DNA from 4 places in the Phyllobacterium sp. A18/5-2 genome. Region 4 is predicted to be linked to each of the others. Evidence: riboswitches for the same ligand, from Rfam matches in the RefSeq annotation. Region 4 holds a riboswitch; each other region holds the start of a gene.
What was found. A riboswitch is a leader RNA that binds a small molecule or an ion and turns the genes downstream of it on or off. The one in region 4 is predicted to bind cobalamin.

Region 1 (7,990 bases), 290 kb from region 4:
GCCGACCAACCACCTTGATGCGGAAACCACAGCGTGGCTGGAAAAGCACCTGCGCGAATATCCGGGCTCTGTCCTCCTGATCACGCACGATCGATACTTCCTCGACAATGTGACGGGCTGGATTCTCGAGCTCGATCGCGGCCGCGGCATTCCATATGAAGGCAACTATTCAGCCTATCTCGGCGCCAAGGCCAAGCGCATGCTGCAGGAGGGCCGCGAGGATGACTCGCGTCAGAAGGCACTCGAGCGTGAGCGCGAGTGGATTTCCGCCAGCCCCAAGGCCCGCCAGGCAAAGTCGAAGGCGCGCATCAGGGCCTATGACGCGCTGGTCGATGCCGCTAACGATCAGCGTCCGGGCGATGCTCAGATACTCATTCCGGCGGGCGAGCGCCTTGGTCAGGTCGTGATCGAGGCAGAGAACCTTACCAAATCCTTTGGCGATCGCGTTCTTATCGAAAACCTCACCTTCAAACTGCCCCCCGGCGGCATTGTCGGCATTATCGGCCCTAACGGTGCCGGTAAGACTACCCTGTTCAAGATGATCACCGGTCAGGAAAAGCCTGATTCCGGCTCCATTCGCGTCGGTGACACGGTGCATCTCGGCTATGTCGACCAGAGCCGGGATCATCTGAAGGCTGACAAGAACGTCTGGGAAGAAATTTCCGGCGGCAATGAAATCATCAAGCTCGGCAAGCACGAAATGAATTCGCGTGCCTATGTCTCGGCGTTCAACTTCAAGGGCGGCGACCAGCAGCAGAAGGTCGGCAACCTCTCGGGCGGTCAGCGCAATCGCGTACATCTCGCCAAAATGTTGCAGGCCGGCGGCAATGTTCTGCTGCTCGACGAACCGACCAACGATCTCGACACCGAAACATTGGCGGCTCTTGAAGATGCCTTGGAAAAATATGCGGGCTGCGCCGTGATCATCAGCCACGATCGCATGTTCCTCGACCGTCTGGCGACGCACATCCTCGCATTCGAAGGCGACAGTCACGTCGAGTGGTTCGAAGGCAATTTCGAAGACTACGAGAATGACAAGATCCGCCGCCTCGGACCGGACAGCGTCAATCCAAAGCGTCCGACATACAAGCCTTTGACGCGCTGATCTTCCTGGGAGGGTGGAAACGCCCTCCCATCATCATTTTTGACGGATCCATCAGTCACATTTGCTGGTTTTCGCGGTCGATTTTTTTAAAGTACGGCGAGTTTCACGGAGCGCGCAATGACCGACCTGTTTGCAACAAAGACCGGGATTCTGCCCTCCCGCAAGATCGGTGGACGGGTTAGCGGCCTGTTCGAGGCGCTTGCAGGAGATTTCGTCACGACGCCGGCAAGCTCGCTCGAACTGACTTTTGACGGGATTGTAGGCGATTACCACGCCGGTGCCACCCGTAAGTCCGGCGGGCGTGAACCCTGGTATCCGCGCGGCACGGAGATGCGTAATGAACGCCAGCTTTCCATTCTCGCATCGGATGAGTTGAGGGAAGTCGCCAACGGCATGGGGTTGGCGGAACTCAGGCCGGAATGGATCGGTGGCAATATGGTTGTCGACGGTGTTCCATCGCTGTCGATGCTGCCACCACGCACCCTGCTGTTCTTCGAAGGCGGCGTGACCCTGAGGGTTGACGGTCAAAATGCGCCTTGCAAGGTGGCTGGGCGCTCCATCGGCGAGCATGCCGCTACGGCGGACCATACCACCACGGCGCTGGACTTTGTCCGTGTGTCGCGGCGTTTGCGAGGTATCGTGGCCTGGGTGGAGAAGCCCGGCACCGTTCGCGCTGGCGAAAAGGTCGATGTGCGTGTGCCCGAGCAATGGATTTATCAGCCCTGAGGCTTGCGCCAGAGATTTTTCTGTGGCGAATGGTTTGAAGGTCCGGTGCCTGCCGATTGAACAGATCGCGGGAGAATCGGGAAGCCGGTGAAAGTCCGGCACGTGCCCAACGCTGTAAAGGGGATGGGCCGCGCAAATGCCATGGATGTGTCCGGAAGGCGCGCGGTTCAGATGAACCTCAGTCAGAAGACCGGCCGGACCTTATAGCCCAAACCGCGCGGACGGCGGGAAGGGTTTTCAAGCGTTGTTGGGAGCAAACAATGCACGACATATCCTGTGGTCCAGTCACCGCGGCCGGCTTTTCCGATGAGGAGCGCGCCGCGGTCTACAAAGCCATCTATACCCGCCGCGATGTGCGCGACCAATTTCTGTCGCGGCCGATCCATGACGAAGTGCTGACGCGGCTCTTGGATGCCGCTCACCATGCGCCGTCGGTCGGCTTCATGCAGCCGTGGAACTTCATCGTCATTCGAGACGAAGCGCGAAAAGCGGAGGTGCACCGTGCCTTCACCCGCGCCAATGAGGAAGCGAAAGCGCTGTTCGCCGATGAACGGCAGGCGCTCTACGCGTCGTTGAAGCTCGAAGGCATCCTGAAAGCGCCGATCAATCTTTGCATCACCTGCGACCGGACGCGCGGTGGCAAGGTAGTGCTTGGCCGCACGCATAACCGGCAGATGGACATTTACAGCACCGTCTGCGCCGTACAGAACCTCTGGCTTGCGGCTCGTGCTGAAGGCATCGGTATCGGCTGGGTCAGTATCTATCACGATCGGGACCTGCGTAACATTCTAGGCATTCCAGACCATGTTGAGATCGTTGCCTATCTGTGTATGGGCTACGCCGATGAGCTTTATGATGCGCCGGAACTGGAAAAACGCGGGTGGCGGCTAAGGGTGCCGCTGGAAGACCTGATTTTCGACGAAGAATGGCAGGGGGAACCCACTATCAACTCGGATCTTCTTCGTCCGGATCCAGCAAGCGGGTCGCGCGCCACTCGGTCAGCTTCCGATTGATCGCATCAAGTACGAAGTAGCGGGCAGAATCCTTGTCATAGCCCTCGTCACGCAAGGCGTCATAATCCGTGTGCTGGTGGCGGACATGGGCCACCGCCGCTAGCCATACAGCGATTGGCGGTGGCAGCGTCCTCATATGCGGCGCGCCTGCCGCAGCGCGTATCGGCTCTGAATCCGAATAGGGAACAGCCGGGAGAAGCAGCGTCAGCGCCTTGTTGATGGCGCGCTGGCGATTTGTTCCTGTGCTCATGCGTCTTCCTTTGCGGCGATTCTCGCGGCTATTTCAGACGCGGCAAATTTTGTCGTCAATGGCAAAAACTAACTTGCCAAAACCTTATTTCTCACATAAACATATCTTTATGTCTTTTGAGGTGAATGATGGACAAGCGTGATCTCAATCTTGATCTGATGGTCGATACGCTGAAAGCAGCGGCGGAGCCAAGCCGGCTGCGGATCCTGGCGCTGTTGTCGCGGGGCGATCTGACCGTTTCGGACCTCACTTCCATTCTCGGCCAATCGCAGCCGCGCGTTTCGCGCCACCTCAAGCTGCTGTTTGAAGCAAGCCTGATCAATCGGTATCAGGAAGGTTCGTGGGCCTATTTCCGTCTGGCAGATTCCCTCATCGTCGGCGATATAGCCCGTTCGCTGCTGGATCGCCTTGATTACGCTGATCCTCTGCTGGAACGCGACCTTGAGCGCCTCTCCTCGGTGAAATTGCAGCTGTCGCGAGCGGGCCGCCGCTTACTTCAGCGCCAATGCGACAAGCTGGGATGTGATCCGCTCTTTGCATGTACCAGATGGCGCCGTGGAAGATGCTCTTTTGAAGATTGTCGGCCGCAAGCCATTCCAGGCCATGCTCGATGTCGGCACGGGCACAGGACGCCTGCTCGAGCTGTTCTCGCCGCTTTATGTGCGCGGCGTCGGTATCGACATCAATCGCGACATGCTGACCATTGCCCGCTCCAATCTGGACAAGGATGGCATTACCAATGCGCAAGTGCGCCATGGCGACGTTTATTCACTGCCGGTTGATCGTGAATCCTTCGATTTAGTGACCATTCACCAGGTCCTGCATTTCCTTGATAATCCGGCCGAAGCAATTCGCGAGGCGGCACGTGCACTGCGCGCAGGAGGGCGAATGTTGATTGTCGATTTCGCCCCGCACGAACTTGAGTTTCTGCGCGACAGCCATGCGCATGTGCGTCTGGGCTTCAGCGATACGCATATGCGTGACTGGCTTACTGAGGCCGGTCTGATGCTCGAGGAAAGTCTGGAACTTGAGCCGAAAGACAAAGACAAACTGACTGTCAAATTGTGGCTGGCACGCGACCCGCGCTTGCTGATTGCCGATCCCGCTTTAACCTCCCGCGTCACGGAGAGCGTATAATGAGTTTTTTCCGCCAGTCCCGCCGTCCCGATCTCGGAACCAATATCCGGGTTTCCTTTGAATTTTTTCCGCCCAAGACCGAGGTCATGGAAGAGCGGCTTTGGGAAACAGTGACGCGCCTTGCGCCACTCACCCCGGAATTCGTCTCGGTAACTTACGGCGCGGGTGGCTCAACGCGTGAACGCACTGCTCGCACGATCAAACGCATATTGACGGAAACCGACGTCAATGCCGCAGCACACCTCACTTGTGTCGATGCGACGAAGGAAGAAGTGGATACGGTCGTGCGCGAGTTTGCCGCCATGGGCGTGAAACGTTTTGTCGCGCTGCGCGGGGATCCCGCAAGCGGTGTCGGTGCCAATTACAAGCCAACGCCCGGTGGGTATGAAAATGGTGCCGATCTGGTCGCTGGTCTGAAGGCTTTCGCCGATTTTGACATCTCCGTTTCCGCCTATCCGGAAAAGCACCCTGAGAGCCCGGACTTTGCCACTGACATCGATATGTTGAAGCGAAAAGTAGATAATGGCGCCACGCGGGCGATTACGCAGTTCTTCTTCGAGAACGATCTCTATGAGCGGTACGTCGAGAAAGTACGTCGCGCCGGCATCTATATTCCCGTTCTCCCGGGAATCCTTCCGATCCACAATTTTACGCAAGTGACGAATTTCTGCTCGCGGGCGGGCACGCATATTCCAGGCTGGCTTACGGAACGATTTGACGGGCTGGAAAACGATCCGCAGACCCACCAGCTGGTTGCTTCGGCCGTTGCCGCCGAACAGGTGCTCGACCTGGTTGAGCGGGGCGTGCAGGATTTCCATTTCTACACGATGAACCGCGCCGATCTTGCTTTCGCGATCTGCCATCTGATCGGCATACGTCCAGGGAGCGGCGCGTTAGAGGGCGCCTTGGCTGGGGCCGCCGCTTGAGGTGAGGGATAGAACGGGAAGCGGCCCGGTTGCTATAACCGGGCCGTTCCATTTTGTTTCACTTTACTAACGGTCAGAGACCATCTCCGTCGCGCTCTTGTTTGACCTTAGGGTATCAGTCCTACGACCATTGCACCAATAAATGCGAACGCTGCACAGATCATAAGGACATTCATCGATCGAGTTAGTCCCATCGTTTGTCTCCTGCAGTTAACCGATTTAACATAGCGCAAATTTGCCACAGAAAAAGCCTAATTATTGCGAACTCGTGACAATGCGTGTAGAATTTTTTTGCCTAGGAACCATAAGTTTTTGAAATAAAACAGATTTATAGTAGCAAAAAAATTCTAAATTCACGATAAAATGTTCCAGAAACGGGTATATTTTTGCACTGCACAAGAATCTGCCATGGCTGCGGAATTTACCATATTTTGCCGCAATCCTGCCAGGATTAAGCCACGCATTTTGAGCTGTGCGATAAGAGGATTATTGAAAACTTTAGGCTTTTTGCTGTTTTTGCCAAGCAGTCTGAAGCCGTCCATCGATAATCAGCAGACCTAATGCGATCAGCGCCATGCCAAGGAAATCGTGAACCGCGAGACGCTCTCCGAGAAAAATTGTTCCAAGCAATATCGCGCTGACCGGGACGATCAATGTCACGAGCGACGCATTTGTGGCACCTGCCGTCCGCACAATAGAGAAATACAGAATGTAGGCGAAGGCGGTTGAGAGAAGGCCGAGGCCGAGAATGGCCAGCCAGACGCCGGTGTCTATTCTTGCCACATCGGGAACGCCATCATACGCAAGCACGACGGGGATCATGATTAGCGTTGAAGCGGTCATTTGCCCGGTCGATGTGATTGTTGGTGGCACCCCTTTGAAGCGCTTGGCGAGAATGCCAGCAAATGCATAGGAGAGGGTTGCACCGATTACAGCTATCTCCGCCCAAAGTGGTCCGCCCAAGCCGGTCAGAACGCCGGGTCCTATCATGACAACAAGTCCGAATATGCCCAGAAGAATCCCCGCCAGTTTGTTCACCGTGACCTTTTCGTCCACCGTCAAGACCGCAGCGACGACGACCGTCCAGATTGGTGTGGTGGCATTGAGGATGGATTCGACACCGGCGCCGAGCACCGTCTGGCCAATGAAGAGCAGCGAGAAGGGGATGACGTTCATGAGCAGTCCCAACCCGGCAAATTCAAGCGCATGCTGTTTGTAGTCCCAAAATCGGACGCCGCGGCTGAGCAGGTAGAGGTGCAGCGCCAATGCCGCTACCAATACGCGAAACAGAACGAGGGTCAGCGGCGGAACGACCTGGACCGCGACACGCGCAAAGAAGAAGGATCCACCCCAGATGGCGCCAAGCAAAAGCAATTGCAGCCAGGCAAAACCGGTCATGGCGAGGGGATTTGATGTCGTCGTTTCGGCCGTAGACACAATTACAATCCTTTAGGAAAAAATGCGGCTCAACAACCTACTTACCGTCTGAAAGATATAAAGCCACCCGATTCCTGCCGAAAGAAACCGACTTTCGTCTGTCATCCGTCCTTGATAAGAGTTTTCCATGACGCAGAACAAAACGATGCAACGATTCGCCTCGGCCCGTGAAGCAGCGCTCACCCTGCGGCCGGATCAGCCCGTTTATTGCTTTCGACCGCAAGTCCTGGTTGAGGACGCGCACCAGTTCAGACAAATGTTTCCGGGCGAGACGGCCTATGCGGTCAAGACCAACGGTGAACACCTCGTACTCGATACGCTGGCGCGCAATGGCATCAACATATTCGATGTTGCATCACCAGGGGAATTCGAAGCGGTGCGCAAGGTCGCTCCGAAAGCGCAGATGCTCTATATGCATCCGATCAAGGCGCAGTCCGATATACGCCTCGCTCTAGAAACCTATGGCATTCGCGTGATGGCCGTCGACCATGAGGACGAGATCGCCAAGGTGACACGCATCGTGCGGGCGCTGGACATCGATCCTGCCAGTGTTACCCTCTATGTACGGTTGCAAACCAAGGGGCATGCAGCCTACGAATTGTCCAAGAAGTTTGGTGCAGCTCCCGCTCACGCGGTCGAGCTTCTGCAGCGGGCGCATAAGATTGGCTACAACGTTGGCCTGTGTTTTCATGTGGGCAGCCAGATCGAGGACCCCGACACCTATGAGCGTGCGCTGAGTTCGGCAGACTGGGTGCGCAATCGTGCGGGTGTACCGCTGGCCGGCCTTGATGTCGGTGGTGGTTTTCCCGCCGAGTATGGGCATGACCCCAAGCGCAAGCATGTGGAAATGCCTTCGCTGGGTCAGCTGATGTCGCGGTTGCGCGGCGACATCAAGGAGTACGGCTTTGGCGATTTGCCGCTGGTGGCGGAGCCAGGACGCGTCATCGTCGCCAGAGCCTTCTCGCTTATCGTGCGCGTCCTGTTGCGCAAGGGCAGGCGGCTTTACATCAATGACGGTATCTGGGCATCGCTCTCGGATTCATGGACCGGCAAGATAACGCTGCCTGCACGCTTCATCCCCGATCCTGCCAAGAAGCACCGCAATGGCGATCCAAAGGCGATTGTGCCGTTCAAGGTTTGCGGGGCGACGTGCGACTCCGTCGATATCCTGTCGCGCCCGTTCTGGCTGCCGGAAACGGTCGACACGGGGGACTGGATCGAGATCGGTCATATCGGTGCCTATTCGCTATCGTTGCGCACCCGCTTCAACGGTTTCTATCCCGACACTTTTGTCGAGGTAGAGACACCATTCGACGCGGGCGATCGGCCCGAGGGTTTTGCCTCGCTCGAGACGATGGCCTACACAGAGCTTTAGAGCCTTTCATCAAAACGCGCC
Region 2 (7,990 bases), 470 kb from region 4:
TCGCTGTCGAGCCCGATGTCGCGTACCAGATCAAGGATCTGGACTTTCAACCGCACCAAGCGGCGTGGATCGACACCCGAGGCTTCGTAATATTCATCCACCAGCGCTTCGAGGTCCTTCAGCGGTCCATAACTCTCGGCGCGCGTCAGCGGCGGTGTAAGATGGTCGATAATGACAGCAGCCGAGCGGCGCTTTGCCTGGGTTCCCTCGCCCGGGTCGTTGACGATGAACGGATAGATATGAGGTATCGGGCCAAGCACGGCTTCCGGATAGCAGGTTTCCGACAGTGCGAGAGATTTGCCCGGAAGCCATTCGAGATTGCCATGCTTGCCGACATGCACGATGGCGTGCGCTCCATAGACCTCTCGCAGATAGGCATAGAAGGCGAGATAACCATGCGGCGGTACGAGGTCCGGCGAATGGTATGTCTCCTTCGGATCGATATTGTAGCCGCGTGCCGGTTGAATACCGAGCAGCGTTTCGCCGAAGCGCGCGAGCGGCAGCGCAAACATCTCTCCCTGCGCCATGAAGTATGGATCAGTGGCGGGTTCGCCCCAACGTGCAACAATCGCCTGCTGAATCGATTGTGGAAGCTTCCCGAAGAAGCTCTTGTATTGTTTAAGGGAAATGGTTTCGCGGATTTCCCTGCCATCGCTCGCTGCGTTGGTCGGCCCCGCCATCATATGGTTGATCAGCGCGTCGCCATTGGCGGGAATACCGGCAATGCGATAGCCCTGATCGCGCATCGAATTCAGCATGTGCCACGTGCCTGCCGGGGTATCGAGGCCCACTCCATTGCCAAGCCGCCCATCGCGGTTGGGATAATTGGCCATTATGAGTGCAACACGCCGCGCCTCGGGTTTTGCTGCCCGCAGCCTCGCCCAGTTCGCCGCCAGCGCGGCAACGAATTCAACGCGATCGGCCAGCGGTTCATGCGTGACGATATTGGCTTCGACCGCCTCATCGTATTGCCGTGCCGATTTGAACGACACCGCGCGAGAAAGTACGCGTCCGTCCACCTCCGGCAGTGCCACATTCATGGCCAGATCGCGAGCCGAGAGTCCCTGGCCGGAATTGCGCCATTGCTCGGCGCTCGATCCGGAAAAGATCACCTGCAGCACCACCGCGCCATCATGCTCGAGCACGGTGGGTTTGCGCGCAGCGCCGGGCGCGGATACCGCGAACCCAGTTGCGTTGAGGACGACTGCCGGCGGGGCCTCTCCGAAAATGGCCTCCAGCGTCGCCACCGAGACTGGGTCTTTCAGGCTCGAGACAAATAGCGGCATCGGATTCATGCCCTTTGCCTTCAGCGCCTCGATCAATGCCTCTACCGGTTGCGTCTGTCCGCTCTGCACCAACGCGCGGTAGAAGCAAATCGCGGCAACCGGGGAATCTTCCCGCCAGTGCCTCCGCATTTCATCAAGCGAGGGAGCGCTACTCCCCGGCCACCACAGTCCGGCTTTAAGCAGTGGCGCTGCTTCCTGCGGCTTGTCCTTGCCGTCGATCAGCGCAGCGCAATAGTCGAGGAAGCGCTGGGCGTTTTGCGCTCCACCTTCAAGCAGATAGTGCCACAGCGCATCCCGATCCTGCCGGGCAATCGTCGAGAACCGGTCGAGTCCCGGATCCGGCTTGTCGTCGCCGGGCAGAACGGCAAGCATGACCTTGTGATTGACGGCGCAGGCATGCAGAGCTTCCAGCCCATAGGGCCAATAGCTCTCGCCGCCGATAATCCGCACGACAATGAGCTTGGCGTGGCGCGCGGTCCGCTCGACATAAGCATCGACGGACATCGGATGCGCCAGCGACATCATATTGGCGAGGCGCAGAGCCACCCCACCACCGGCCTGCCGCCGGGCAGATGCGAGACTCGCCAACTCCGTATCTGCGGCGGAGAGAAACAGCACATCCCCCGGCGTCTGGCCGAGATCAACCGCCTCGGTGCCTTCGGCTATGGTACCTTTCTGGGCAAGCAGGAGATGCATTCAGTTTCCTCTAATCAGGCCGCTGCGGCATTCATTGCACTTGAGATGGCCGCCGTGTCGATATCGTGCAGACCGATAACAACCAGTCGCGTCTGGCGCTCTTCACCCGGATGCCAGCTGCGGTCGAAGTAGTGTTCAATCCGCGAACCCACCGCTTGCACGACAAGGCGCATCGGCTTGCCAGGTACGTTGACGAAGCCCTTGAGCCGCAGAACATCATGGTCGGCAATCACGCTCTTCAGCTTCTCGACAAATGATTTCGGCTCGGCCACCGGACCAAGCCCGACGACGAAGCTTTCGAATTCGTCGTGGTCATGTTCTTCGCCCGCTTCGTGTTCCATCTCATGATGCGATTTGCGGTTGGCGATATCGTCCTCGGTGCCCACGCCAAGTCCGAGCAGCAACTGATTGCTGAGTTTACCGAAACTCGCCGGAACCATGTTGAGCGCGCGTATTGACCGGCTCTGTACATCGTTTTTGACCGCGTCGAGCTGAGCGCCGCTGATGAGGTCGGTTTTGTTCAAAATGATGAGATCGGCGGCCCGTATTTGGTCCTCGAACAGTTCCTCAAGCGGGCTGTCGTGGTCGAGCGATTCATCCTGGACACGCTGCGCGTCGACTTTATCGTGGTCGTCGGCAAAGCGGCCTTCCGAAACGGCGGCAGCGTCGATGACCGTGACGACACCATCGACGGTCACCTGCGTCTTGATTTCCGGCCAGTTGAAGGCCGCAACCAGCGGCTGCGGCAATGCGAGGCCGGAGGTCTCGATCACGATGTGATCCGGACGGTCGGGACGGTCAAGCAATTTGGTCATCGTCGGGATGAAGTCATCGGCCACAGTGCAGCAGATGCAGCCATTGTTGAGCTCGATCACATCCTCATCGCGGCATGCCTCGATACCGCAGCCTTTGAGCAGACCGCCATCGACGCCCAGATCGCCAAATTCATTGATGATCAGTGCGATGCGCTTGCCATTGGCATTCTCGAGCAGGTTGCGGATCATCGTCGTCTTGCCCGAGCCGAGGAAGCCGGTGATGACCGTTGCCGGAATCTTTTGATCAAGCATCTTTTGACCCTGCATGTTCTTATCCCTTCATTTTGAGCGGCAGTCCTGCTGCCACGAAATAGACAGTTGCCGCGGCCCCGGCCACGGCTTGATGGAGGCGCCCCGCATGATCGCGAAACTCGCGCGCCATGCGGTTTTCCGGAACGATTCCCAGACCCACCTCATTCGATACGAACACCAGGGGCCCCTTGAGTCGTGGCAGCACGGCCACAAGCTCCGCCGTCTCCGCCTCTATATCGCGCTCCGCCATCATCAGATTGGTGAGCCAAAGTGTGAGACAATCGACAAGGACCGCTCTGTTGCCAGCGGATTCGCTTTGCAAAAGGCCGACCAGATCGAGTGGCACTTCAATCGTCGTCCAGGCGGAGCCGCGCCGCGCTTTGTGCAGCCCTATCCGCGCAGACATTTCATCGTCCCACGCTTTGCCGGTGGCCAGATAGACAGCTTCCAAACCGGATGCTTCAATCAAACCCTCGGCAAAAGAAGATTTACCGGAACGCGCACCGCCAAGGATAAAGGTGACCCCATGTCCTAACATTGCCGGGGGCCTTTTGGGGGTGGAATTATCATCAGGCATCCAGCTCCGATGCCGCATAGTGCTGAATGGCCCAGCCCAGCGCCGTTCCAAGCACAACCCAGAAAAACAGGTTGGTCGCCAGCGTTGATACAGCAAATTCCGACGCGAGCGTAGGTGGCACGGGTGACGAAAGATCTTCTGCTTCCGGTGCACCATAGACATGCGGCGCAACGATCAGCGCAACACCCAGGACCTTGGCCCAAACCTCCTCGCGAAGGACGAGGAGATAGACGCCGCCTGCTGTGAGAAAGACGGTGACAAGCCACCAGGCCTGCCGCGCGGCGAGATCGGGGGCAGGCATTGCCGGCAATTCCGGCGCAAGGCTGAATGCGGGTGCGAAATTGAAGATGAAGAAACCTGCGAGACCCCAGTAAACCCCGTTCTGCAGTGTAATCTTCCTGCCGAGAATAAGCGCTGCAGCACCTGTGATGAGTGCAAAGCCTGCACCGGCAACCAGGTTGATCAGTAGCGTATTGCCGAGTCGTCCAAATGGAAGCTCAGGTCCCGCCTCCTCTTCTTCGTGCGCATGCGGAGCGACGGCAGCTGGTGCGCTTTCCGCCGTGGTCGCCGCAGCAGTGTCATGGCTATGTTCGTGTCCGCCGGCATTTTCATATTCCTCGGCGTGAAGAATGAGCGGAACAACCCGCACATACATGGCCGGCGTCAAAAGGATACCAGCCAACAAACCAGCTACGATCGTAGCCAGAAGATATTTTACCAACATGAGATCTGCTCCCAATCCCTAAAGCAAGATGCCGGGTACGCAAAAACGTCCCGGGCAAACAAACCGTATTTTTCAATGCGTAAGCGCTGGCGGCTGAATCAGTCTATCCAGCCGTTATCAGCCTTAGTGGCAAGGGAATCCGTATGAATGGCGGGTGTCATGCGCTGTGTCATGCAGCGTTTCGGAATGGGACAGGCCGACGCCATAAATTATGAACACGCCGAGCATCAGCGAAAATACCGCCGTTGTCAGACGCGTAGCGAGGGGGAGCGAAATCGTAGTCGAAGTACGTGCAGCAGCCATAACAACCTCCGTGTAGGGCCTTGAAGGGACAATCCCCTTCGGTTTTCGGCACTATTGCCCTATGACTGGCAGGTCTCCTGGCTCGCGGGTCGCAAGATCAATGCCGCCTTCCCGGTTTCCCAGTGGCTGCCGTCGGCTTTCGCTTCTGGCACTGACATTGACCCTCGCCGCTCTACAGTCGCGGGGTCGGCTGCGGTTAGGCCGCCCTGATGGGTACGGCCGTCACATTCCCTTTTGATCCCTTGGCCTTTGGCCGATGCGGGAACCAATCATGGGTTGAACGTTATTCATCAAGCGCCAGAAATGTCAAACAGATCTGCGACACCAACGCCGCCTGCCGCGTCATCGCTGCGATTTTGCCTTCAACAATGCGTCAATATCGAGAACTTCAGCCAGTTGGCCGGCTATCGAGATCGAGGGCCGCATCCACTCTGGCGCGATAGTCAAATGACTCGGCCGCAATTCCCATGGATCGTAACAATGCCGCTCTGAAGTCATCCGCCCCGAATATCCCATGCAGATAAGTACCAAAGACTTTGCCGTCCACGGACGCAGCACCGTCTGCAGTGCCATTGATGCGCGCTGTCGGACGCTCGCAGTCCGGGCCCGTCGTTCTACCGAGATGGATTTCATAGCCCTGCAAGGGAAGATCGAATTGCAATGAATGCGCCTCGACGTTGCGCACAGTCTTTTCCGGTTCCATCACCGTGTCGATATCAAGATGGCCCAGCCCTTCGGCTTCCGTGACACCGCCTTCGATTCCATCGGGATCGCGAACGGTCCAGCCGAGCATCTGATAGCCACCGCAAATGCCGATGATGTGGCCGCCGCGCCGCCTGTGCATGTCGAGATCGCGATCCCAGCCATTTTCCCGGAAGCGCAACAGATCGCCAATCGTCGACTTTGAACCCGGTATGATTACCAGTCCTGCGTCCGCTGGCAACCTTTCGCCGCTGCGGACCATCACGACGTCCACCTGCGGTTCCGCCATCAGCGGATCCAGATCGTCAAAATTGGCAATGCGATCGAGAACGGGGACTGCGATCTTCAGCGCCCGCCCCTCACCCTTGACCAGCCGCTCCAGGACGACAGAGTCTTCCGCAGGCAAATGGGAGGCATCCCTTAACCACGGGACAACGCCGAATGACGGCCAGCCGGTGAATTGGGTTATCGATTTCAGCCCCTCGTCGAAAAGGGAAACGTCGCCGCGAAACTTGTTGATGATGTAGCCGATGATCATATCGCGATCTTCAGGCTGAAGGATCGCGTGCGTGCCAACGATCGACGCGATCACGCCACCCCGGTCGATATCGCCAACCAGGACGACCGGAACATTGGCGCGGGTGGCAAAGCCCATATTGGCAATATCACCGGCACGCAGGTTGATTTCCGCAGGTGAGCCCGCCCCCTCCACGATTACCAGATCGGCGCCATCGCAAACAACATTCCACGACGCCATCACCGCATCGAGCAGCTGCGCCGTTGAATTTCTGATAATCCCTGCCCTTGGCCTGTCCCCAGACCTTGCCCTGAACGATGATCTGACTGCCGGTTTCCGATTGCGGTTTCAGCAGCACCGGATTCATGTGCACCGAGGATGGCACGCCACAGGCAAGTGCCTGCAGCCACTGCGCCCGGCCGATCTCGCCGCCGTCGTCGCTGACAGCAGCATTGTTCGACATATTCTGCGGTTTGAAGGGACGTACTTTCAGCCCGCGATTGCGGGCAAGGCGGCAAAGCCCGGCCACCAGGACGGATTTACCAACGTCAGAGCCGGTTCCTTGCAACATGATTGCGCGTGTCATGCGCTTTGAGTAGCGGATATGTCTTTCTCTTCCTAGCCCCACCGAAGACGTTGCACGGCTTGGAGCATGGGATAGAGTGGGGAACAACTAAGAATAAAGGGAGGTTAGCCATGGATAGCAGCGTGGAATCCGCGTCGGGCCAGTTTGAACTCAACGAGGATCAATTGGCTATCCAGGACATGGCACGGGCTTTTGCAGCAGACCGCGTAGCGCCCAATGCACTCGCCTGGGATCGTGACAAGCATTTTCCGGCAGATGTCATTCGGGAAACCGGGCCGCTCGGCATGGGTGGCATTTATGTGCGCGAGGATGTGGGTGGCTCCGGGCTGAAACGACTGGATGCAGTGCTGATCTTCGAGGCGCTATCAGCCGCATGCCCGGCATTCTCGGCGTTCATATCGATTCACAATATGGGAACATGGATGATCGATCTTTTCGGCAATGAAGAGCAGCGTCAGCGCTTCGTGCCGCGATTGACATCCATGGAATGGCTGGCGAGTTACTGCCTGACCGAGCCAAATTCAGGTTCCGACGCTGCCGCACTCAAGACACGCGCCGTGCGTGACGGCGATCATTATGTGCTGAACGGCGCCAAGCAGTTTATTTCCGGCGCGGGCGATTCGGACGTTTACGTCACTATGGTACGGACCGGCGAGGATGGACCGAAGGGAATCTCCGCATTGGTTGTTCCAAAGGACGCACCCGGCCTGTCATTTGGCGCCAACGAATACAAGATGGGCTGGAACATGCAATCGACCAGGCAGGTCATCTTCGACAATTGTCGCGTTCCGGTAGCAAACCGGCTTGGCGAGGAAGGCGACGGTTTCCGCATCGCAATGGGCGGGCTCGATGGCGGACGCTTGAATATCGCCGCCTGTTCGCTCGGTGGCGCGCAGTCCGCACTCGACAAGGCGATTACTTATGCGGCTGAGCGCAAGGCATTCGGCAAGGCGATCAACCAGTTCCAGGCCTTGCAGTTCAAGCTCGCCGACATGGAGACCGAGCTTTCCGCCGCGCGGATGCTGCTCTATACCGCCGCGTCGAAGCTCGACCACAAGACACATGACGCCTCGAAATGGTCGGCAATGGCCAAGCGATTTGTCACCGATACCGGGTTCAACGTCGCCAATGACGCACTGCAAATCCATGGAGGCTATGGCTACCTGCACGACTATGGCATCGAAAAAATCGTCCGCGATCTGCGTGTTCACCAGATTCTGGAAGGCACCAACGAAATAATGCGGGTCATCATCGCCCGGCATATGACGGGCCGTTAAACAAAATTATATCAGGGAGAAACGTTGCGATGACAACAGTCGCTTTTATCGGTCTTGGACATATGGGCAATCCAATGGCCGCCAATCTTGTGAAAGCCGGACACACGGTTCTTGGCTTTGACCTGTTGCCAGAAAACCTGGATACGGCCAAAGGCAACGGCGTAACAATCGCCGCCAACGCCGAGGCTGCTGTCGCCGACGCCGAGGTCGTCATTACCATGCTACCGGCGGGAAAACACGTGCTGTCGGTTTATG
Region 3 (7,990 bases), on a different replicon from region 4:
AATAAATATGACAATACGAGTCAAGTTTAATTCACCGGAATAATGCGGGCGGCATTGTTCCGGACAAAACCAACCGAAAAGGCCAATTGCCATGTCCCGGCGTCAAGTCATCGATCTGCAGGTTCGTCTTCCGAATTTGACACCAATTCGCACCGATTTTGCCAAACCGATGCAGCAAGACATTCGGATATTCGGCAGCGATATTCTGTTCGATGGCTCCAATGAAGTCGGCATCGAGCATGCCGGATCGCTTTACCGGCTGAAAATCACCCGTCAGGGCAAACTGATCCTGAACAAATAACGAAGTAAGTGGGCTTGAAACATGACCGAGACTGTAAAACCGACACCCGAAGCGATCCGGCAGGCGAGGGCGGACAATCCGAAGATGCGCGAGCGCGACCTTGCGCAGCAACTCGGGATTTCCGAGGCCGATCTGGCAGCCGCCTACTGCGGGATCACCGTCGTTCACATCAGCCCGCGCATCGAAACTTTCCTGACCGAGATCAAATCGCTTGGCGAAGTTCTGGCGTTGACGCGCAATGAAAGCGCCGTCCACGAGAAAATCGGCGTCTACGACAAGCCTGTCGTCGGCAAGCATGCCTCGATGCTGCTTGGCGCGCAGATCGACATGCGCCTCTTCCCGACTTCCTGGGCGCATGGTTTCGCTGTGGAAAAAGAGGATGGCGATACGGTCCGCCGCAGCCTGCAGTTCTTCGACGCCGCCGGCGAGGCGGTCCATAAAATCCACCTCCGGCCAGCGTCCAATCTGCAGGCCTATAACGCATTGGTGGCCAAGCTCCGGCTCGACGATCAGTCGCAAATGTTGGAACTGGCATTGCTCCCGAAGCCCGAGGAAAAGACCCTTGAGATCGGGGAACTTCGATGCTTCAGGCCTGCGCGACCGCTGGACCCAGATGAAGGACGTGCACGAATTCTTGGCCATCCTGCGTTCGCTCAAGATGACCCGCCATCAGGCGGTGCAGGTGATCGGCCAGGATTATGCCTGGCAGCTCGACTCCGGAGCACTGGCAGCGATGATGCACCATTGCGCCCAGGAGCATATTCCGATCATGTGCTTCGTCGGCAATCGCGGCTGCATCCAGATTCATTCAGGACCGGTAAAGTCGGTCAAAGCCATGGGCCCGTGGATCAATATCCTCGACGAAACTTTCCACCTGCATCTGCGCACCGATCACATTGCCGAGGTCTGGGCCGTGCGCAAGCCGACCAGGGATGGCCACGTCACCTCGCTCGAGGCCTATGGTTCCGAAGGCGAGATGATCATCCAGTTCTTCGGCAAGCGGCATGAGGGAGCCGGTGAGCGCAGCGATTGGCGCCAGTTGATCGAAGGCCTCCCGCGTCTGATGCGCGCCGCAGCATAGGGAAATGACCATGACATTCAGACTTCCGATCATCGCCGGCGTTCTTGGTCTTCTATCCTGGTCCGGCGCCACCTTTGCCGAAGAAATCACCGGCCGTGTTGCCGATGCGAGCCGCGTGGTGTCGATCGGCGATTCCATCACCGAGATTGTCTATGCGCTCGGCGAAGAGGGGCGGCTGGTCGGGCGTGATTCGACCAGCACCTATCCCGATGCGGCCAGCAAGCTGCCGGATGTGGGCTATATGCGCGCGCTGTCACCGGAGGGTGTGCTGTCGATCAACCCGACCGCGATCATCGCCGTCGAGGGCAGCGGTCCGAAAGAAACCATCGAGGTTCTCAAGAAGGCGAGCGTCCCCTTCGTCTTTGTGCCTGAAAAATATACCGCCGCCAGCGTAGCCGAGAAAATTCGCACCGTCGGCAAGGCGCTTGGTGCCGATGCCAAGGCGGAGAAGCTTGCAAAGCAGGTCGAAGCCGATCTTGCCGTCGCTCAGGCCGAGACGAAGGAGATCACGGCCCGCAAGCGCGTGCTCTTCATCCTCAGCGCCAAGGACGGCAAGATCATGGGCTCCGGGACCAAGACGGCTGCCAATGGCATTATTGAACTTGCTGGCGCGGAAAATGCCGTCACGCAGTTTGAGGGTTATAAGCCGCTGACTGATGAGGGCATCATAACGGCAAAACCGGACGTCATTCTCGTCATGGATCGCGGCGGCGATCACGCCGCTGCCAATGCCGAGCTTCTCGCCAACAGGGCCATAGCGGCAACACCTGCAGGCGAGGCCAAGAACATCGTGCGCATGAACGGCCAGCTCCTTCTCGGTTTTGGTCCGCGAGCGGCAAAGGCAGCACACGATCTCGCCAGGGCAGTTTACGGCAACGAAGTGAGCCCATGAGCTATGACGTCTTGATCAAGTCAGCCGCCCCGCGATCGACGTTGGCTGGCGGCAAAACACGCGCGCAAGGTGACCGGTCGTTTCTGGCAAAGAGCTCGATCCTGGTGCTTTGCCTGGTTCTCGTGGCAACGATCGTATTGAGCCTTGCCGCTGGCGCATCTGATGCGTCGATTGTCTCGCTCATCGGTGCATTGTTCACCGGCATTGACAGCACCGCCGATGCGTTGTCATTGCGCGACCGGATCATCATCTATGACATCCGCCTGCCGCGCGTCATTCTGGGCGCACTGATCGGCGCCTCGCTCGCCGTTTCCGGCGCGGTCATGCAAGGCCTGTTCCGCAATCCATTGGCCGACCCCGGCATTGTCGGCGTGTCGGCAGGTGCCGGCCTCGGTGCAGTCAGCATGATCGTCCTCGGCGGCACATTCCTTGCCCCTTTGATCGCTCTGTTCGGTTTCTACGCCCTGCCGCTCGCCGCCTTCTTCGGGGCGCTCGCCTTCACGCTGATTCTTTATCGTGTCGCCACGCGGCGCGGGCAGACATCCATCGCCACCATGCTGCTTGCCGGCATCGCTCTCGGCGCCATGGCCGGTGCCTATATGGGCGTCCTCGTCTACATCGCCGATGACCGGCAATTGCGCGATCTCACCTTCTGGGGGCTGGGCTCGCTTGCTGGTGCCAACTGGGTGAAAATTGCCGCTGCCGGTCCGTTCATTGTCTCGGCATTACTGATCTCGCCCTTTCTCGCCCGCGGTCTCAACGGCCTTGCTTTGGGTGAAGCGGCAGCAAGCCATCTTGGCATTCCCGTCCAGCGCTTCAAGCGCATCGCGATTGTTGTGGTCGCCGGAGCAACCGGTGCATCCGTTGCCGTCAGCGGCGGCATCGGCTTCGTCGGCGTGGTCGTCCCGCATCTGCTGCGCCTGATGATCGGACCCGATCACCGCTACCTGCTTCCGGCCGCCGCCCTGCTCGGCGCTAGCCTGCTGCTGCTTGCCGATGCGGTCAGCCGCACCATTGTCGCTCCATCGGAATTGCCGATCGGCATCGTCACCGCCGCTGTCGGCGCGCCGTTCTTCCTTTGGATATTGCTGCGCCGCCGCGGCATTCTGGATCTACGACAATGATTGAAGTTTCCGACATTTCCGTTTCCCTCGGCAAGAAAAAGATTGTTGAGAATGCCAGCTTCAATGCCGAGGCGGCTCAGTTCACGGTGATTGTCGGGCCAAATGGTTCGGGAAAAACAACGCTGATGCGCGCGCTGTCAGGCGATCTGCCCTTCACGGGGCGCATCGCCATCAACGGATTTGCAATCAACCGGCTGAAGCTCTGGCAAATGGCAGCGATGCGGGCGATCCTGCCGCAATCGACACAACTCTCCTTTCCTTTCACCGTTCGCGAAATCGTCAAGCTCGGACTGATCAGCGGCCGCTCGGGTGCCGCGCGGCGTGAGGCGGAAGACCTGCCGGATGAAGCGCTGGCGCTTGTCGATCTCGCGGGATTTGGCGGCCGTTTCTATCAGGAGCTGTCCGGCGGAGAGCAGCAGCGGGTACAACTTGCTCGCGTCCTTTGTCAGGTCTGGCACCCGCTGCTCGACGGCCAGCCGCGCTTTCTCTTCCTCGATGAGCCGGTCTCCAGCCTCGACATCAAGCATCAGCTGATCATCATGCAGATCGCCCGTGCGTTTGCTCAGCGAGGCGGCGGGGTGATCGCCATTTTGCATGACCTGAACCTCACTGCGATGTATGCCGATCGTGTCGTCGTCATGCATGGTCGCCGGATCGATTCTGTCGGAACGCCTGCCGAAGTCCTGACCGACGAGCGTATCCAGCGCGTCTATGAATGCGCGCTCAAGGTGGGTGCCTTACCCGCCACGCAGGTGCCGTTCATATTGCCGCAATCAGCTGCACTATGAATTGTCAGGAGAGATTATCTACCTATTGACACTTTGCAATGATTTGGTACTAAATATAGATGTTCCGGTTCTTTCAATCGCAAGATTGGGAGCTAAGAGGGAAGCCGGTGAGGTGGTCATTTCCACCAATGCCGGCGCTGCCCCCGCAACTGTAAACAGCGAGTTGTTGTCGCCTAAAGGTCACTGGAGTGTTGCTTCGGGAAGGCCAGACAGCAGCGCCGACCTGTGAGCCAGGAGACCTGCCGAAACATGATGAACGTCCACGGGCGGGGTGTCCCGGTGTGTCGCTTGCAATGGTTGGCGTGCCAAGCTGACCAGCTACATTGCAATGCGTGCGCTCGACCTTTGCCCCCAACATTTGGGGTAAACACATGTCTTTGTCTGTCGAAATCACACGCTCCGGCGGCACAGCGCCAATTGGTGCCAGCGAAACACCGCAACCAACCGGACCGGCTTACCGCGTCATCCGCCGCAATGGTTCGGTTACACCCTTCGATCCGCTCAAGATCACCGTTGCGCTGACCAAGGCGTTTCTCGCCGTCGAAGGCAGTGTCGCTGCCGGCTCGCGGCGCGTGCATGATGTGGTCGAGGCGCTCACCGCCGATATCGTCGCTACGCTGAAGCGGCGCAGCGCGGAGGGCCGCCTGTTCCACATCGAGCGTATTCAGGATCAGGTCGAGCTCGCCTTGATGCGCAGCGAAAATCACAAGGTGGCGCGTGCCTATGTGCTCTACCGCGAAGAGCGGGCGCAGGAACGTGCGAGGACCGCCACTGAAAACGCCAGCGATACTGGTCCAAGGTTCACGATCACACAGCCCGATGGCAGCAGGGAGCCACTCGATGACGACCGTCTCGCGCGTGTCATCGACGAAGCCTGCGAGGCGCTGGAGGGTGTGCAGGCCGCTGCTGTCCTCACCGAGACCCGCCGCAATCTCTACGATGGCATAACGCTGGACGATCTGTCCCTCGCGCCGATCCTTGCGGCGCGCACCCTGGTCGAGACCGACCCCAATTATGCCTTCGTCGCCGCGCGCCTGCTTCTCGACAAGCTGCGCCGCGAGGCGCTGGGCTTTGTCTTCGGCAGGCCGCAACAGGCGACCCAACATGAGATGACCAAGCGTTATGCCGACTACTTCGCAGCCTATGTGAGGGCCGGTATTGATGCCGAACTGCTGGATGGCGAACTCGCGCGCTTCGACCTGACCCGCATTTCCGCCGCTCTCAAACCGGAACGCGACCTGCAGTTCCAGTATCTCGGCCTGCAGACCCTTTATGACCGCTATCTGCTGCAGACGGGCGGCATACGTTTCGAATTGCCGCAAGCCTTCCTCATGCGCGTCGCCATGGGGCTCAGCCTTCGTGAAATCGATCGCGAGGCCCGCGCCATCGAGTTCTACGATGTTTTGTCCTCGTTCAATTTCATGGCCTCGACGCCGACGCTGTTTAATGCCGGTACCCAGCGCGCGCAATTATCCTCCTGCTTTCTGACCACCGTCGCCGACGATCTCGACGGGATATTCAAGGCGGTGAAGGACAATGCCTTGCTTGCAAAATATTCCGGCGGCCTTGGCAATGACTGGACGCCGGTGCGCGGGCTCGGCGCCCATATCAAAGGGACGAACGGGACAAGCCAGGGCGTGGTGCCATTCCTGAAAGTCGCAAACGACACGGCAATTGCGGTCAACCAGGGCGGCAAGCGCAAGGGCGCGGTCTGCGCCTATCTGGAAACCTGGCACGTCGACATCGAAGAGTTTCTCGACCTGCGCAAGAATACCGGCGACGATCGCCGCCGCACCCATGACATGAACACCGCCAATTGGGTCCCGGACCTGTTCATGGCCCGCGTCGAAGCGGACGAAGACTGGACCCTGTTTTCCCCCGACGAAACGCCTGAGCTGCACGACCTTTATGGTGCAGCGTTCAAGACCAGATACGAATTCTATGAAGCCAAGGCGGCACGCGGCGAGATCAGGATCTTCCGCACCGTGCGCGCACTGGATTTGTGGCGGCGCATCCTCACCATGCTGTTCGAGACCGGTCACCCGTGGGTGACATTCAAGGACGCCTGCAACATTCGTTCGCCCCAGGGCCATGCGGGCGTTGTGCATTCATCCAATCTTTGCACGGAAATCACCCTCAACACCTCGAAGGACGAGGTCGCCGTGTGCAATCTCGGTTCGGTTAACCTTGCAAATCACGTGACACCGCATGGCCTCGATCTGGAGCAGCTTTCCCGCACCGTTTCGACTGCCATGCGCATGCTGGACAATGTCATCGACATCAATTTTTACACCATTCCCGAGGCGCGCTATTCGAACCTGCGCCATCGTCCGGTTGGGCTTGGCCTGATGGGCTTTCAGGATGCCTTGCAGGCATTGCGCATTCCCTATGCCTCCGACAAGGCGGTGGCCTTTGCCGATCACAGCATGGAGGCAATTTCCTGGCATGCAATTTCCGCGTCCGTTGACCTTGCTGGCGAGCGTGGCCGCTATCCAAGCTTTAACGGCTCGCTCTGGTCAAGGGGCATTCTGCCGATCGACTCGATCGAATTGCTGGACGACGCCCGCAAGGCAAGCGGCGGCCGGCTCGACATGGATCGTTCCTCGACACTCGATTGGGAAGCTCTGCGCCAGCGCGTAAAAACCACTTGCATGCGCAATTCCAACTGCATGGCCATCGCCCCCACAGCCACCATCTCCAATATTTGCGGCGTTGCCCAGTCCATCGAGCCTGCCTACCAGAACCTCTTTGTCAAATCGAACATGTCAGGCGATTTTACCGTGGTGAATGCAGCGCTGGTGCACGACCTGAAACAACGCGGATTGTGGGACGAGGTCATGGTCTCGGATCTCAAATATTTCGATGGCTCGATTGGCGAAATCGACCGTATTCCTGCCGACGTGAAGGCGCTTTATGCCACCGCTTTCGAAATCGACAGTTCATGGCTGATCGCCGCAGCCTCGCGCCGGCAGAAATGGATCGACCAGGCCCAATCGCTCAATCTCTATATTGCCAACCCGAGCGGCAAGAAACTGGACGTGCTTTACCGGCTTGCCTGGAACAGCGGTCTGAAAACCACCTATTACCTGCGTTCGCGTTCAGCATCCCACGTGGAGAAATCCACGCTGAAGGGCACTGATGGCAAGCTCAACGCCGTGACGGCAATGCCCGCCCCACAACCGATCCTGCTTTGCGAACCGGGGGGCAATGTCTGCTCAATCAATGATCCTGATTGTGAAGCCTGCCAGTAGCGCCTCAAGCGCCCGCCTGTCTCAACCTGATGGAAACCTGGGAACCGACAATGCTTGACTGGACCGAAACCACCAACAGCCCACAACGCGCCATTCACTTAGCGCCCACGGCAACCGCCGATGCGACCGGACTTGGCAGTATCGATCGCGGCGGCGGCCGCGTGCGTGTCGATGACAAGGCGATGATCAATGCGCGCGCCGACGTGAACCAGCTTCTGCCGCTCAAATATCACTGGGCATGGGACAAATATCTTGCCGGCTGCAACAATCACTGGATGCCGACTGAAGTATCGATGCAGGCCGATATCGCGCTGTGGAAATCCAGGGATGGGCTGACCGAGGATGAGCGGCGCATGATCAAACGTAATCTCGGCTTCTTCGCCGCCTCCGAGTCCCTCGTCGCCAACAACATCGTTCTGGCGATCTACCGCCATCTCACCAATCCCGAATGCCGTCAGTATCTGTTGCGCCAGGCCTTCGAAGAGGCGGTCCATACCCATACGTTCCAGTATATCGTCGAGAGCCTTGGCCTGGATGAAGGCGAGCTCTTCAA
Region 4 (7,990 bases):
TCGGTTCAAATCGCGGCCATTATCCGCGTCATGCCAAGGTCTACCGCAACTTTTCGGCTGAATATGACCGCCTGCAGCAGGAGAGAGTCGCAGCCTTTTCCGAGTTTGTCGCAGACGTGCACGCACAAAACTATCCGGGGCCCGAACATGTGGTTGGAATTCCGCGTGACGAACTGGACCGTTTCCTGAAAGAGCTTCCTGGAGTTTAACTTATGGATCATCAGCCCCAAAATCACCTGGCCGCATCGAAAGCGGCCGAGCATGCACATCGCTTCGTGCTCACCCTCTCCTGCGAAGACAAGCCCGGCATCGTTGCCTCGGTGACGACGGAACTTGCCGGTACCGGCGCTAATATTGCGGAGAGCAACCAGTTCTGGGACCGGCAGACCAATCGCTTCTTCATGCGCATCGCCTTCACCACGCCGGAAGCGATCGTCAAGGATGACATCGAACGCAGCCTGAAATCATGTGTCGACCGCTTCGACATGAAGACCACTTTGGTCGATCAGGCGAAGAAGCCGAAGATCATCATCATGGTGTCGAAGTTCGACCATGCCCTGTTGCATCTGTTCTACCAGATCAAGGTTGGCTGGCTCGATGCCGATGTCGCCGCCATCGTCTCCAACCACGAGGACAGCCGCCGCTTTGCCGAGCATGAGGGCATCCCCTATCACGTGCTGCCGGTATCCAGGGACAACAAGAAGGAACAGGAAGAGGCGCTGCTGCAGATCGTCAAGGACACCGGTGCCGACCTCGTCATCCTCGCCCGCTACATGCAGGTGCTGTCCGACAATCTGTCGAAGCGGCTGTTCGGCAAGGTGATCAACATCCACCATTCGTTCCTGCCCAGCTTCAAGGGCGCCAAGCCCTATCACCAGGCGCATGAGCGCGGTGTCAAGCTGATCGGTGCCACCGCGCATTATGTCACCCCGGACCTCGACGAAGGTCCGATCATCGAGCAGGAGACCGAACGGGTCAGCCACGCGATGAGCGCCGAGGATTTTGTGGCCACCGGCCGCGATATCGAAAGCCGGGTGCTGGCACGGGCGGTGAAGAAGCACCTCGAATCCCGCGTCATGCTCAACGGCCACAAGACCGTGGTGTTTTAAGACGAGCGGCTTGGCCTGATGGGTAGATGCCCATCAGGCTGAGTTTAGAGATTTCTCAAGCCTCGATTTCGACATTGCCGAGTGGCTTGGAGCAGCAGGCGAGGACATAACCCTCGTCGATTTCCTCGTCGAGAATGCCGCCATTATGGTCCATGTCGACTTCACCGGAAATCTTCATCACCTTGCAGGTGCCACAGAGACCGGATCCGCAGGCCGCTGCGATTCGGATACCGGCGCCGCGCGCCGCTTTCAGAATCGTGTCGCCTGCAACGCATGGCACATCCATTCCCGACATGGAGAATGTGACGGTCGATGCCGCCTCGACAGCTTCTGTCGAGATGTCATCCATCATCGGCAAAACCGGCTCGGCGGCGGGACCAAAGCTTTCCTGATGATAGTGGTTCATGTCGAAACCCGATGCTTCCAGCATGGTGCGGACATCGCGCATGAACCCTTCCGGTCCGCAGCAGAATATTGTCCTGTCCTTGAAATCCGGGGCGAGCAGCGGCAGTTTTGGTGCTTCGAGCCTGCCGCGAATGCCGGTCCACACCTGGCCCATCTCGTGTTCCTTGATGAGGAAGGCGAGCTTCAGGTTGGGCATGCAACTCATGAGATATTCGAGTTCCTTGCGGAAAATGATATCGCTGGGGCGGCGCGCACAGGTGACGAAACTGATGTCGCTCTGCGGCGCGCAATCATGCATCCAGCGGGTCATTGACATCATCGGGGTAATGCCGGATCCGGCCGAGATAAACAGATATTTTCCGCCCGGATGTTTGCGCATGGAGAAATCGCCAAGCGGGCCGAATGCCTTGAGCCGCACGCCGGGTGTCAAATGATCCAGCATCCAGCGCGTGCCGATGCTATCCTCCTGCGCCTTGACCGTCACAGCGATGGTGAAGGGCCGCGACGGGGTGGAGGAGAGCGTATAGGTGCGCAGCACCGCTTCGGGCTGCACCGGCAGTTCGAAAGTCATGAACTGGCCCGGCTCATAGCGGAACCAGTTCTGATTGTCCGACCTGAAGGTGAAGGTCTTCACATTGGGCGCTTCCTCAACAATTGACAGGCACTCAAGCAGATGCAGCCGGTCATTCCACGGCTGCATCTGGTCGAGGTGTGGATAGTTCTGAGGAACACCCCCAGAGCGAGAGTAGGTCATATTGCACCGTTCTGCCGGAGAGAATTCGCGGACAAGGTCGAGGGGATTGGCGCGGTCGCACTGGTTGTGCGGCCAAAGCCGAGCCCCGAAGGATTTGGCCCGAATTCGCTCGGCCCTTCGGGTTTCTGGCTGGCGGCCATCCACTTTGTCAGGCGGCATCGTTCGATGGAAAGACATCGGCCTCGCCACCTTTCTCGTGGGCTGTCTCGCCATCCGAGAAACAGAACTGGCGCAATATGGCCCACTCTCGCTCTCGTCATTAAGCTACCCTGCTGAGTTTCTTGTCGCCGGAGAGACGCGTCTCCATCGCATTGCTGTACCATTCGAGGAACTGCAGCACACCGCCTTCATGCTCAACCGAGTAAGGGCCAGGCTCGTAGGCGGGCGAACGGATACCGAAGGCGTTTTCTTCAACGATACGGCGATCCTGGTCGTTGGTCTCCAGCCAGACATGCGTCAGTTCTTCGATATTGTAGTCGACGCCTTCCACCGCATCCTTGTGCACCAGCCATTTGGTGGTGACCTGCGTTTCATTGGGACCGAGCGGCAGCACGCGGAACGAGATCGCATGATCGCCAAGAATGTGATTCCATGTTGTCGGGTAATGATAGAGCAGCAGCGAACCGATCTGTTTGGCATTGACGTCATCGCTAAGCTGCCTGCCGACGGCACGCTTGCCGCTCAAGGTATAGCTCTCGGCATCGCGCAACAGTGGCACGCGCGTCGCGCGGTACTGGCCGTCCTCGGCAATACGGAAGACACTCGGCAGGCCAACGGCTTCACACTTGTCCCAATGCGCGACGATTTCCGGATCGTCCTTGGAACCCTGAATACCCGTGACACTCGGCGCCTCCGGGAAGGTCTTGCACAGTTCAGGGTGGTTGGCGACGCAGTGATAGCACTCGCGATTGTTTTCCCAGACAAGCTTCCAGTTGCCCTTTTCAACGATCGAGCTTTGGAACGCGACCTTCGTCTCGGTGAGGCGATGCGGCGCGAGGTAGGGTTCGAGCAGCGCGCGCGTCGCTGCGAAATCCGGCGCAACGGGTGCGAGGCAGATGAAGATATACCCGCCGACGCTTTCGCAATGAACGGTCTTCAGGCTGTGCTGGCTGGCGTCGAAATCATCGCCCATCTGGCGGGCAAACAGCAGGCGGCCATCGAGCTCATAGGTCCACTGGTGATAGGGGCAGACGAGCTTCGCCGCAGTACCCTTTTCGGCCGAGCAGACGCGTGAACCGCGATGGCGGCAGGAATTGTGGAAGGCTCTGATCTTTCCCTGCCGGTCACGAACGATGACAACCGGATAGTCGCCGACCTGCACCGTGAAATAATTCCCCGGCTTCGCCACTTCGCAATCATGACCGATGAACAGCCAGTCGCGATAGAAGATGTTTTCCATATCGAGACGGTAATAGTCCGGATCGGAATAGAAGGCCTGTTCAAGTCCGTAGCCCGGTTTCCGGTTTTGAAGATTCCGGAGCAGTTCATTACGAATATCCATGTCGTGTCCTCGCCCTTACAGCTGCAAAGAACTGACTGGTGGTGACGGAGAAGAACGTCCGCACAGTCAACAAGCGTTGCCTGCGCAAAATCATGCTCCTTGATCGCCCACCGCGATCAGTCGGTGTTGTCACTCGGGGCTGGTTTCCGGGCTCTGGAGTTGCCTTGCCGGGCTTCACGGCGCCTTCCCGGGGTGCACTCCCAGTGGCTATTTTGCCGCGTTTTACTCCACTACCGTTGCGGGGGCAGCGCCGGGTTTTCGACCGGCTTCCCAATTCTCCGCTTCCCCTAGAAAGCGGCACCTCAAGTGTCCCGATAAAAGCATCCGGCACAGAAAAAGAATAGGTGCGGAAACGACATCGCATTTACGCAAGACGACACATATCCGTAAACGAAAACGGCGGCATCTCTGCCGCCGCGTTTCATGGACCCTTGCCGGTTCAGGCCATCGGTCTGTGCAGATATTGCTTGATCGATTCCGGCTTCATCTCGATCGAGAAGCCCGGCAGCGATGGCGGCATATAGGCCGCATTCTGGATACTGCAGGGATCGACGAAGTGTTCATGCAAATGATCGACATATTCGATCACCCTGCCCTCTTTGGTACCAGAGACGGCGACGTAGTCGATCATCGACAAATGCTGCACATATTCGCACAGGCCAACGCCGCCCGCATGCGGCCAGACAGGCAGATCGTACTTCGCCGCCATGAGCAGCACGGCGAGCACTTCGTTCAGTCCGCCCATACGGCAGGAATCGATCTGAACCACGTCGATGGCGCCTTCGGCGATGAACTGCTTGAACACGATGCGGTTCTGGCACATTTCGCCGGTCGCCACCTTGACCGGACTGATCGCCTGGCGAGATCTTGCGGTGGCCCGCGACATCGTCGGGGCTAGTGGGCTCCTCGATGAAAAACGGCTTGACGAAGGCAAGCTTCTTCACCCAGTCGATCGCCTCATTGACCTCCCAGACCTGGTTCGCATCGATCATCAGAATACGATCCGGTCCGATCACCTCGCGGGCGATGGTCAGGCGGCGGATATCGTCGTCGAGATCGCGGCCGACCTTCATCTTGATATGATTGAACCCGGCATCGATAGCTTCCTGGCAAAGGCGGCGCAACTTTTCATCCGAATAGCCGAGCCAGCCAGCCGAGGTCGTATAGCAGGGATAGCCTTCCGCCTTCAGCGTCGCGATCCGTTCCTTCTTGCCGCTTTGGGCCTTACGCAGGATTGCCAAAGCCTCTTCACGAGTCAAAACGTCGGTCAGGTAGCGGAAATCGACGATGTTGACGATCTCCTCCGGTGTCATTTCACCGACCAGCTGCCAGACGGGCTTCTTCGCTTCCTTGGCGAGCAGGTCCCAGACCGCATTGACGACGGCGCCGGTCGCCAGATGCATCGCACCCTTGTCCGGGCCGATCCAGCGCAGCTGGCTGTCGCCGGTAATGAAGTGCCAGAAACGACCAGGATTTTCCTTCACCCAGTCGAGCTCCAGACCAATGACGAGATGCTTCATCGCCTCGATGGCAAGGCAGCAGATTTCGTTGCCGCGCCCGATGGTGAAGGTGAGACCGTGGCCGGAAAGCCCGTCGGCATTGGTGTCGAGCACGACATAGGCCGCCGAATAGTCCGGATCCGGATTCATCGCATCCGACCCGTCAAGGCTTTGCGAAGTGGGAAAGCGGACATCAAAAACGCGAAGATCGGTAATGCGGGTCACGATATGCCTCATGTATCTGTTGCTAAGGGTGCAGCGCGCCTACGCGTCGGCGCGCGTCACCTGTTTCTGGGTGCCCAGGCCTTCGATGCCGAGTTCCACGACATCGCCGGCCTTGAGATAGCGCGGCGGTTTCATACCCATGCCGACGCCGGGAGGCGTGCCGGTCGAGATGATGTCGCCGGGCTGCAGGCTCATGAACTGGCTGAGATAAGAAACGAGGAAGGCAACGCCATAGACCATCGTCTTGGTCGAGCCGTTCTGCATGGTCTCGCCATTTACGGTCAGCCACATGGGAAGGTCCTGCGGGTCTGCGACCTCATCCTTGGTCACGAGCCACGGACCGGTCGGGCCGAACGTGTCGCAGCTCTTGCCCTTGGTCCATTGACCCGAACGCTCCGTCTGGAAAGCGCGCTCGCTGACATCATGCACCGTGCAATAGCCGGCGACATAATCCAGCGCCTCGCCTTGCGTGACATATTTTGCGGTGCGTCCGATGACGACACCGAGCTCTACTTCCCAGTCGTTCTTTTCCGAACCGCGCGGAATGACCAGATCGTCATTTGGACCTGCGATTGCCGATGTCGCCTTCATGAAAATTACTGGCTCGGGTGGAACGGCCATGCCGGATTCCGCGGCGTGATCAGCATAGTTGAGACCGATACAGATGAACTTGCCGGTACCGGCGACGCAGGGTCCGAGACGCGGATTGCCGCCGACTATCGGTAGGCTCTCGACATCCAGATCGCCAAGCTTGGCCAGCGCGTCCGGGTCAAGCACCGCCCCGGAAATATCGTTCACCTTGCCAGAAAGATCGCGGATTTGCCCTTTGCCATCGAGAACGCCAGGCTTTTCCTGTCCTGGCTCGCCATATCGTAGAAATTTCATCGTCTGCTCCTTTTTCTTGTTGGAGATGCTTGAGAATTCATCCTGATGAGGCAGCTGGTGTGGTTTTCGAGAACCGGAGCGCAGTGGACTTTTTCGTCCATGAGCACCGGAAGCGTAGAAAATCGCATCAGATGGCCATCGCGGTGGATTTCCCAAAGTCTCCTAGACGGTCCAGCCGCCATCGATGTTGTAAGCCTGACCTGTCGTATAAGTCGCGCCGGCGAGATAAACGGCGAGGTCGGCGATTTCTTCCGGCAGTCCGAGACGGCCCATGGGCTGGCGCGCAATGAAGGCCGCGCGCGTTGCCTCATAATCACCTCCCGCACGCATGCGCTGTTCCAGCGATGGGCTCTCAACCGTGCCGGGGCAGATCGCATTGCAGCGGATACCCTGGGTGATGTAATCGGCTGCGACCGCCTTGGTGAGGCCCAGAACTGCCGCCTTGGTCACGCCATAGGCAAAACGGTTCGGTACGCCCTTCACGCTGCTGGCAACCGAAGACATGTTGACAATCGCGCCATCCTTGCGCTCGATCATACCCGGAAGAACCGCCCTGATCGTGCGGATCATCGCGCGGACATTCAAGTCCAGCGCAAACTCCAGATCAGCATCCGGCATTTCGAGAATCGAACCGCCATGGACGAAACCGGCGCAGTTGAACAGCACGTCGATGGCGCCAATCTCGCCGGTCACCTGATTGACTTCGTCCGTCTTCAGCACGTCGAGCTTGCGGGGGTGGATATCTGCATCCTTTGGCAGCGCATCAAGTAGCTGCTCATTGATGTCCGTCGCATGCACAATCGCGCCTTCGCGCGCAAAAGCCAGCACCGAAGCCCGGCCGATGCCTTGCCCTGCAGCTGTAATTAGAACGCGTTTACCTTCAAGCTTACCTGTCATCTTAATTCTCCGTTCGGCACTCTGTTGCGCCTGTCATGCACCCTTGGACTTGCGCTCCGCAATCAAAATATGGTCAGCCACCAATACCACTTCGTCGCGTTGATTGATCACCTCACAGTGCTCGACCACGCGTCCGCTGTCCGGCCGTTTCGGATCGTCTTCCTTTGCGCTGATCGTTACCCGCGTGCGGATCGTATCGCCGATGAACACCGGGCGCACGAAGCGCAGGCGGTCGTAGCCATAGGAAAACGCAACGGGATTGATAAGGCTCGCCGCCAGTCCGACCCCAATGGAGAAAATCATGGTGCCATGGGCAACGCGCTGTCCGAATTGCGTTGTCTTGGCAAATTCCGCGTCCATGTGGTGCGGGAAGAAATCGCCCGTATGGCCGGCGTGCACCACGAAATCAGTCTCAGTAATGGTGCGTCCCGTCGTGACACGCATATGGCCGAGTTCATAGTCCTCGAAATAGATGGCTTGTTCGGACATCTAGAACCTTTCATGTTTGGATGGAAACATTTCTGTTTCCTGGATGGCGAGACAATCCACGCGGAAGGTGGCGAGGCCGATGTACGTGCATCGGACGAAGCCGCCTGACAAAGTGGGTGGCCGCCAGCCGGAAACCCGAAGGGCCGGGTGAATTTGCTCCAAAGCCTTCGGGCTTCGGCTTCGTCCGATGGGTAAACATCGGCCTCGCCAAACCCCTTGACCTTGA

Region 1: another riboswitch for cobalamin. It lies ahead of bluB (5,6-dimethylbenzimidazole synthase); the one in region 4 lies ahead of N8E89_RS03370 (aromatic ring-hydroxylating oxygenase subunit alpha).
Region 2: another riboswitch for cobalamin. It lies ahead of N8E89_RS01105 (CbtB domain-containing protein); the one in region 4 lies ahead of N8E89_RS03370 (aromatic ring-hydroxylating oxygenase subunit alpha).
Region 3: another riboswitch for cobalamin. It lies ahead of N8E89_RS20785 (ribonucleoside-diphosphate reductase subunit alpha); the one in region 4 lies ahead of N8E89_RS03370 (aromatic ring-hydroxylating oxygenase subunit alpha).

The regions. Positions count from the first base shown of each region.
Region 1 is NZ_CP104966.1:387,403-395,392, reverse strand. It holds gene ettA (energy-dependent translational throttle protein EttA) at 1-1,105, shown strand, start outside; gene N8E89_RS02000 (MOSC domain-containing protein) at 1,223-1,831, shown strand; cobalamin riboswitch at 1,858-2,045, shown strand; gene bluB (5,6-dimethylbenzimidazole synthase) at 2,092-2,844, shown strand; gene N8E89_RS01990 (DUF2293 domain-containing protein) at 2,777-3,094, opposite strand; partial or broken gene N8E89_RS01985 (ArsR/SmtB family transcription factor) at 3,223-4,231, shown strand; gene metF (methylenetetrahydrofolate reductase [NAD(P)H]) at 4,231-5,157, shown strand; gene N8E89_RS01975 (DMT family transporter) at 5,656-6,555, opposite strand; gene N8E89_RS01970 (alanine racemase) at 6,740-7,969, shown strand.
Region 2 is NZ_CP104966.1:202,731-210,720, forward strand. It holds gene cobN (cobaltochelatase subunit CobN) at 1-1,982, opposite strand, end outside; gene cobW (cobalamin biosynthesis protein CobW) at 1,997-3,049, opposite strand; gene cobU (bifunctional adenosylcobinamide kinase/adenosylcobinamide-phosphate guanylyltransferase) at 3,069-3,587, opposite strand; gene N8E89_RS01100 (CbtA family protein) at 3,619-4,350, opposite strand; gene N8E89_RS01105 (CbtB domain-containing protein) at 4,474-4,653, opposite strand; cobalamin riboswitch at 4,703-4,938, opposite strand; partial or broken gene N8E89_RS01110 (cobyric acid synthase) at 4,996-6,458, opposite strand; gene N8E89_RS01115 (isobutyryl-CoA dehydrogenase) at 6,569-7,735, shown strand; gene mmsB (3-hydroxyisobutyrate dehydrogenase) at 7,765-7,990, shown strand, end outside.
Region 3 is NZ_CP104967.1:460,704-468,693, reverse strand. It holds gene hemP (hemin uptake protein HemP) at 92-301, shown strand; partial or broken gene N8E89_RS20805 (hemin-degrading factor) at 323-1,382, shown strand; gene N8E89_RS20800 (heme/hemin ABC transporter substrate-binding protein) at 1,393-2,274, shown strand; gene N8E89_RS20795 (FecCD family ABC transporter permease) at 2,271-3,398, shown strand; gene N8E89_RS20790 (heme ABC transporter ATP-binding protein) at 3,395-4,186, shown strand; cobalamin riboswitch at 4,235-4,448, shown strand; gene N8E89_RS20785 (ribonucleoside-diphosphate reductase subunit alpha) at 4,558-7,437, shown strand; gene N8E89_RS20780 (ribonucleotide-diphosphate reductase subunit beta) at 7,488-7,990, shown strand, end outside.
Region 4 is NZ_CP104966.1:673,679-681,668, forward strand. It holds gene N8E89_RS03355 (3-methyl-2-oxobutanoate hydroxymethyltransferase) at 1-209, shown strand, start outside; gene purU (formyltetrahydrofolate deformylase) at 213-1,109, shown strand; gene N8E89_RS03365 (FAD-binding oxidoreductase) at 1,165-2,268, opposite strand; gene N8E89_RS03370 (aromatic ring-hydroxylating oxygenase subunit alpha) at 2,528-3,769, opposite strand; cobalamin riboswitch at 3,889-4,089, opposite strand; partial or broken gene N8E89_RS03375 (L-fuconate dehydratase) at 4,209-5,493, opposite strand; gene N8E89_RS03380 (fumarylacetoacetate hydrolase family protein) at 5,533-6,378, opposite strand; gene N8E89_RS03385 (SDR family oxidoreductase) at 6,541-7,275, opposite strand; gene N8E89_RS03390 (MaoC/PaaZ C-terminal domain-containing protein) at 7,309-7,764, opposite strand.